DNA from 2 places in the Eubacterium ramulus genome. Region 2 is predicted to be linked to the other one. Evidence: riboswitches for the same ligand, from Rfam matches in the RefSeq annotation. Region 2 holds a riboswitch; the other holds the start of a gene.
The links. A riboswitch is a leader RNA that binds a small molecule or an ion and turns the genes downstream of it on or off. The one in region 2 is predicted to bind lysine.
Positions count from the first base shown of each region.

Region 1 (4,073 bases), 1.6 Mb from region 2:
TACACAGAGAGGAGCGCCGATAGCGTCGATCTGGTAAGCCAGTTTCTCACGAGAGATTTTTGTTCTGTCTGTTACAGGTCTCATGATTGTTCCAACTGCCAGGCAGTGGAAATAATCATCAATAGCGAAGAAGATACCAAGTAATGCTGTTGCGAACAGAACGCTTCGTCTGTTTTTCAGCTTACTGGAAGCCCATTCACCATAAGCTCTGGCTCCGCCGGCTTTTGTAATAAGAATTACGAGAATACCTAAGAAGCAAAGGAACAGGATCATGTCCGCATTTGCTCCAAATTTGTCAATCATGATTTCTACTGTGGTAGAAAGGACACCGAAAGGACCAAGTCCTGCAAGTGCTGAATAAATGATCGTACCAGAGAATACACCTAATAAAAGAGAGAAAATAACCTCTTTAGTAACTAAGGCAAGTACAATTGCTACAATCGGTGGAATAATAGATAGAAACCCCGCATCTACCATAATAAAATACCTCCTACGTATTATATTTGCCTGACATTACGATTGCTAATATCTTTGTATCATAAAAAAAACTGCTTGTAAAGCGTAAAAAAAAAACTGGGAAAGGTTACCAAAAAGTCACCGGTTCATACTGTCTAATATGAATAACTAACCAGGTAAAGTCTTTGCAAGAAAGAAGACTGTTCGTTGTAGACATACAAAAAACGGCGAAATATACAAAAGAAACAAAGGGAAAAGTCTGATTTTGTGCAAAACTACTAGTTGACAGGAGGGGTTACCAGGTGGTAACATGCATATATCAACAAACAACAACATATTGCAGACAATAGAGGCGCAGCTTATTGGGTAATCGCAGATGCCAAGGAAGATCACTTCCAATGATGTAGATGAAGGAGTAAGTTGCCGAAAGCAATGATTCGTGATTGAGTCTTTGCTTGGGACAGAGACGTACAGTTTCTGTACTGTCATGATATCATGGAGCACTATTAGCAAATCGGAGCACCTAATTTAAAAGCGGAAATTGATTTGTTAATAGTATTTTTTTACCTAAAACCACTCTTTTTTCTAAATATCCATGATGCGTGGAGCGCTATACAATATGTATTAGCTGCATTTGCAGCAGGTACTTATTAATGGTTGACGGTTTCGCAAGAAACATAAAACACACATCAGAAGGTATTATAGGAGGAAGAAAAATGGAAAACATGAAATCAGTAATCAGACTGAGAATGAGCGCACATGATGCACACTACGGCGGAAACCTGGTAGACGGAGCAAGAATGCTTGGTTTATTCGGAGATGTAGCTACAGAACTTCTTATCTTAAATGATGGAGATGAGGGACTGTTCAAAGCTTACGATGAAGTAGAGTTCATGGCACCTGTATTTGCAGGCGATTATATCGAGGCTGTCGGTGAGATCGTATCTGTTGGAAACACATCTAGAAAAATGGTATTCGAGGCACGTAAAGTGATCGCTCCGAGACCTGACATCAATGATTCCGCATGTGACGTTCTGGAAGAGCCGATCGTTGTATGCCGCGCAAGCGGAACATGTGTTGTTCCGAAAGACAAACAGCGTAAGTAATTTACAGAAGAACTTTTAATCAGAAAAAATCAGTATTTCAGCATAATATCAAAAATTACATAATATCAAATAGAGGCGCGGTTTACCGGGTAGCAGCAAATGATAAGGAACATTATTTCCAAGGTTGTCTGTGAAGGGGTGGATCGCCGAAAGACCGGATCTGTAATGGGAGAAGGACTTGGGGCAAAGGCGGACAGCTTTTGCACTGTCATGTGAAAACGTGGGGCGCTATTCATCAGAAGTCAGTTAAAAGCACTTCGGTGAATAGCGCCCTTTATGTTTTATATAATGTATTGGGAAAAAGAAGAGGAGAGGTAAACGCTATGGAAAAATTAATTATCACTGCTTGTATCTGTGGCGCTGAGGTTACAAAAGAGCATAACCCGGCAGTTCCATATACAGTAGAGGAAATTGCAAAAGAAGCAAAAAGCGCTTACGATGCGGGAGCTTCCATTATTCATCTTCATGTAAGAGAAGATGATGGAACACCGACACAGAGCAAGGAACGTTTCGAAGCTTGCATCAATGCAATTAAGGAAGTTTGTCCGGATGTGATCATTCAGCCATCTACTGGGGGCGCAGTTGGTATGAGTAACGAAGAACGTCTGGCTCCGACAACTTTAAGACCGGAGATGGCAACACTTGACTGCGGAACATGTAACTTCGGCGGTGATGAGATTTTCGTAAATACTGAAAATATGATCATTGATTTTGCAAATACAATGAACGAGTACGGAATCAAACCTGAAATCGAAGTATTCGACAAAGGCATGGTTGACATGGCAATCCGTCTTCATAAAAAAGGATACATCAAAGCACCAATGCATTTTGATTTTGTAATGGGCGTAAACGGAGGTATCTCCGGAGAACCAAGAGATCTGCTTTTTATGGCAAACAGTATTCCGGCAGGTTCCACATGGACTGTATCCGGTGTCGGCAGATTTGAGTATCCGATGGTAACAATGGGAATTCTGATGGGCGGACATGTAAGAGTCGGCTTCGAAGATAATGTTTATATTGAAAAAGGCAAACTTGCAGCTTCCAACGGAGAGATGGTTGAGAAAGTAGTAAGACTTGCAAAAGAGCTTGGCAGACCGGTAGCAACTCCGGCAGAAGCAAGAGAAATCTTAGGTTTGAAATAATCTGAGAGGAATGAAAAAGACCGGTATATATCCGGGAATTCATGTTAGAAGGAATGTAAAAGGGATTCGGTTATGAAAATGTTAAAAACCCTGACATACGATTGCAAAGCAACTGGATCCTTTTACAGATAAACAAAACGTGATTCAAACTGAAAAACAGTTTGGGGAAATTGTTTTTCATGTAACATTATAATAAGGAAAGAATGATTTTTAGGAGGAGAAAACAATGGGAAAATTAGTAGGTGACAAATACGGAATTCATCGTGTAATTGAGCCGCAGGGCGTTCTGACACAGGCAGCTCTGAAAATTGATAACGACATGACAAAAAAATACTCTAACGAGATTATCTGTGATGTTATTTCTTTAAATATCGACTCTGCTTCCTTCACACAGATCGAAGAGGCATGTGGTGGTGATATAGAGAAAATCAAAGAGATGATTCTGGGAATCGTTAACGAGCGTGGTAAAATGCAGAATCCGGTAACAGGATCCGGCGGAATGTTCATCGGTAAAGTTGCTTATATCGGTGAAGACTTAGATCTGGATATCAAAGTTGGCGATAAAATTGCTTCCTTAGTATCTTTATCCATGACACCACTGAAAATTGATGAGATCATCGAGATCCATCCGGAAATCGATCGTGTTGATATTAAAGGCCAGGCTGTATTATTCGAGAGCGCATTATATGCAAAACTTCCGGATGACATCAGCGAGCCGCTTGCACTGGCAGCATTAGACGTAGCTGGAGCACCTGCTCAGACAGCTAAATTAGTAAAACCGGGTCAGAGCGTTCTGGTTCTTGGTGGTGCTGGAAAATCCGGTACACTGGTTTGCTACGAAGCTATGAAACGTGTTGGACCGACAGGCCGTGTTGTAGCTATGGATTACAGCCAGGATGGTGTAGATGAGTTATTAAAACTCGGTGTTTGCCACAAAGCATTCCAGGCAAGTGCAGCACTTCCGGTAGACGTATTAGAGAAAGCTTTAGCAGCAAATGACGGCAAAGAGTATGATGTATCTATCTGCTGTGTAAACGTAAATAACTGCGAGATGTCCGCAATCCTTCCGGTTCATGACGGTGGTATTGTATACTTCTTCTCCATGGCTACAAGCTTTACAAAAGCAGCTCTTGGTGCAGAGGGTGTTGGAAAAGACGTTGATATGATCATCGGTAATGGATATACAAAAGGCCATGCAGAGATCACACTTCAGGAGTTAAGAGAGAACGAAGCAATCCGCAACTTGTTCGATCAGAAATATGTATAATTTAAAGAAAATAAAAAAATTGGGGAAACAAAAACTATATTGTAAATATCAAGAGGAGATATAAAACCATGAGAAAAAGCAGAGAATTCGGATTATTCAAAG
Region 1 is NZ_CP173382.1:284,941-289,013, forward strand. Features, by position in the region: gene ACIRUQ_RS01405 (Na+/H+ antiporter NhaC family protein) at 1-477, opposite strand, end outside; lysine riboswitch at 796-970, shown strand; gene ACIRUQ_RS01410 (hotdog fold domain-containing protein) at 1,182-1,562, shown strand; lysine riboswitch at 1,625-1,801, shown strand; gene ACIRUQ_RS01415 (3-keto-5-aminohexanoate cleavage protein) at 1,886-2,704, shown strand; gene ACIRUQ_RS01420 (hypothetical protein) at 2,931-3,971, shown strand; gene ablA (lysine 2,3-aminomutase) at 4,040-4,073, shown strand, end outside.
Region 1: linked by a shared signal. The riboswitch ahead of ACIRUQ_RS01415 (3-keto-5-aminohexanoate cleavage protein) and the one ahead of dapA (4-hydroxy-tetrahydrodipicolinate synthase) in region 2 are both predicted to bind lysine.

Region 2 (4,073 bases):
GATGGCATCCTGGTTCACACGCAGGCAGCCGTTGTCGACTTTGCCGACACCGATACGTCCAACGTACTCATTGTAGTCGATGGTACTGATCAGAACCTGTGTGTTTGCATCCGGATCACCTTCCGGAGCCGGAATGTAGTTTAAGATTGTCTCAAACAGCGGCATCATATCTTTCGGCTCGTCGTCAAGACTCAGGGTTGCATAACCGTTCTTTGCAGATGCGTAAACGAATGGGCAGTCAAGCTGCTCATCGGAAGCATCCAGATCCATGAACAGTTCCAGAACTTCGTCGATGACTTCATCCGGTCTTGCCTCAGGACGATCGATTTTGTTAATGCAGACGATAACCGGAAGATTCAGTTCCAGTGCTTTCATCAGAACAAATTTTGTCTGAGGCATAGCACCCTCAAATGCGTCAACCACAAGGATAACGCCATTTACCATTTTCAGGACACGCTCTACCTCTCCACCGAAATCAGCATGACCCGGAGTATCAATGATGTTGATTTTTGTATCTTTGTAAAATACTGCAGTATTTTTAGACAGAATCGTGATTCCTCGTTCACGCTCGATGTCATTGGAATCCATGACACGTTCCTGCACTTCCTGATTCTGACGGAAGACGCCGGATTGTTTCAGCAGCTCGTCTACCAGTGTTGTTTTGCCGTGGTCTACGTGAGCGATGATAGCAATATTACGAATGTCCTCTCTTTTTGTTTTCATTACATGTATCCTTCCTTCTGAATAAATCAGTTGTTTATAGTTTCGTCTATCGAAATGATAAAAAATGTAGTCTTTATATCAGTGCAACCAATTTATTTTATCACAAAATGAGAATTTGACAAGAGGAAGAATAAAAAATGTTATCGACAAAAATAACTATAATATTCATTCACTGAATGATACATTATGGGAGCCGGAAGACAAAAGCTGCTGCAGAAAACCCAGACCACAGAGGGGAGCGTTTCTGCTGAAGTTCAGGTTCTAAACGCGAAAAAAAAGAATAAATTAAAAACACAAGGAAGTACATGTAGAAAGATACATGTGAAGAAGGGAGCACAATTATGACAGATAAATTGTTTGAAAACAACCAGGTGACAATGATGGGTGAGATTGTTTCAGCGTTTCAATTCAGTCATGAAGTATTTGGAGAAGGTTTTTACATGGTGGAACTGGCGGTGAGCCGTCTGAGTAATTACTCCGATTATATCCCGCTGATGGTTTCAGAACGCCTGATCGATACTGAACAGGATTACACCGGGCAGTTCATCCGGGTCAGCGGACAGTTCCGGTCTTATAACCGCCATGAAGAAAAGAAAAATCGTCTTGTGCTGTCGGTGTTTGTCAGAGAACTGGAGTTTTTGGATGAGATAGATGAAAATGAGAAAACAAACCAGATCTTTCTGGATGGCTATATCTGCAAAGAACCGATTTACCGAAAAACGCCTCTGGGAAGGGAGATTGCCGATGTGCTGCTGGCAGTGAACCGGTCTTATGGAAAGTCAGATTACATACCATGCATCTGCTGGGGCAGAAATGCACGGTTTGCCTCCGGGTTCACAGTGGGATGCCACATTCAGATCGTTGGCAGGGTGCAGAGCCGGGAATATGTCAAACGGATCAGTGAGGAAGAAGTGGAGCACCGGGTGGCATACGAAGTATCTGTGAGTAAGGTGGATCTGTTGGAAGACGAATAGAAATATTTGCATTTTTTGGATAAATGTGCTATCTTAAATCCGGTTTGAGGATCGTTCTGATGCTGCAAATGTAGAAATAAAGCATCCGATACAGAATATGCAGGCTGCAAAGAAGCATATGTGACTTCAAAGGAGGAGACTATGAGTACAGGAAAAATACAGGTATATTATGGTGCCGGCAGGGGAAAGACATCGGCGGCATTAGGATATGCCATTCATGAGGCAAGCAAGGGAGAATCCGTCATTGTAATTCAGTTTTTAAAACGGAAAGATGAAGATGAGATCAGCTTTCTCGGACGTCTCGAACCGGAGATCCGTCTGTTTCGTTTTCAGAAATCAGAGAAATATTACAATGAACTGCCGGATGAAGGACAGTTAGAAGAGCAGATGAATATGAAAAACGGCATCAATTATGCCAGAAAGGTACTGCAGACAGGGGAGTGCAATATTCTGATCCTGGATGAGGTACTGGGACTCCTGAATGAGCAGATTGTGTCAGAAGAGGAGATTGTTCAGTTGATGGAACTGAAATCCGATGATATGGATCTGATCATGACCGGACAGATCATCAGCGACGGTATCATTACTCATGCAGATGAGGTGTATGAAATCTGCATCAAAAAGGAAGGATAGAAGAAATCCTTCTGTGAACTATAATAAATATGTGAAAAGTCTGTATAAAAATACAAACCGAAGGTTGACAATTCTGTTTCAAAGTGTTATATTGAGCACCAACAAAACATTAACAGATAGAGGTTGCGTGGATTAAGAGTAATCTGCCGTATGTTCCGATTCACAGATGAGGGCAGAGGAAAGGAAGACACGCCGAAAGAATATATGGGAACGGCTGTATATTGCTTGGGGGCAATGTGAAGAACATTGTAACTGTCATCGGAAACGATGGTGCGCTATCACTGAAATAGGACGTTTAATTCGTTTGTGTATTTAAGACATGAATCAGTTTCAGGAACCAGCGCGTGAGCTGGTTCATTTTTTTGTCAATCTATTCAGAAAAAGCAGTAATTCGTTTCGTTTGTTGAAAGTATATAGGTAGGAGGAGTTTGAAATGCCAATTTTCAAAGGAGCAGGTGTTGCAATTGTTACACCGATGAAAGAGAATTTAGAAGTTAACTATGAACTGCTGGAGAGAAACATCAATTATCAGATTGATAACGGTACAGATGCCATTATTATTGCCGGTACAACCGGTGAGAGTGCAACTTTATCCGAAGAAGAACATAAAAAAGTTGTAAAAGCAGCCATTGAGTTTACAAAACACCGTGTTCCGGTCATTGCAGGAACCGGTTCTAACAGTACGCAGACAGCCATCGAGCTTTCTCAGGAAGCTGACAAAGACGGTGCAGATGCTGTTCTGATCGTAACACCTTACTATAACAAAGCAACACAGAAAGGTCTTATTGCACATTATACCAGCGTTGCAAATTCTATCAAAGTGCCGGTGATCATGTACAATGTTCCGTCCAGAACAGGCTGTGGACTGAATCCGGAGACCATCGCACATCTGGTAAAAAATGTAGATAATATTGTAGGTCTGAAAGATGCCACCGGAGATCTGTCTCACGCAGCAAAAACCATGAACCTGTGTGACGGAAAACTGGAACTGTATTCCGGAAATGATGATCAGGTAGTTCCGCTGTTATCACTGGGCGGTCTGGGTGTAATTTCTGTATTATCTAATATCGCACCGCGCCAGACCCATGATATCGTGATGGAGTTTCTGGAGGGAGATTATAAGAAAGCAGCAAAATTACAGCTGGATGCAATTCCACTGATCAACGCATTATTCTGTGAAGTAAACCCGATTCCGGTAAAAACAGCCATGAACATGCTTGGCTGGGAAGCAGGTCCGCTGAGAGCACCACTGTGTGAGATGGAAGATGCACACAAGGAGATGCTCCGTCAGGAAATGATCAGATACGGTTTATTAAAATAAATACAATAAATTGTCTTGCCCCCGCATGATGTGCGGGGGTATTATTAAATAGAAAGATTACGGAGGAAGATAAATTATGACAAAAGTAATTATGAATGGATGCAACGGACATATGGGTCATGTGATCAGTGATCTGTGTGAAAAAGATCCTGAGATTGAGATCGTGGCAGGCATTGACATCAACACGGAGCAGCATTACGGCTATCCGGTATTTGCAAATATTGGAGACTGCGATGTGGCAGCTGATGCCATTATTGATTTTTCACATGTCAGCTGTATTGATGCTCTTATGGCATATTGCGTATCCCGTCAGATTCCGGTGGTTGTATGTACCACAGGTCTTTCCGGTGAGCAGGACGCTCTGTTAAAAACATCCAGCGAGAAAGTCGCTGTATTGAAATCAGCAAATATGTCTCTGGGTG
Region 2 is NZ_CP173382.1:2,053,517-2,057,589, reverse strand. Features, by position in the region: gene typA (translational GTPase TypA) at 1-723, opposite strand, end outside; gene ACIRUQ_RS09735 (single-stranded DNA-binding protein) at 1,065-1,697, shown strand; gene ACIRUQ_RS09730 (cob(I)yrinic acid a,c-diamide adenosyltransferase) at 1,839-2,330, shown strand; lysine riboswitch at 2,440-2,616, shown strand; gene dapA (4-hydroxy-tetrahydrodipicolinate synthase) at 2,764-3,651, shown strand; gene dapB (4-hydroxy-tetrahydrodipicolinate reductase) at 3,728-4,073, shown strand, end outside.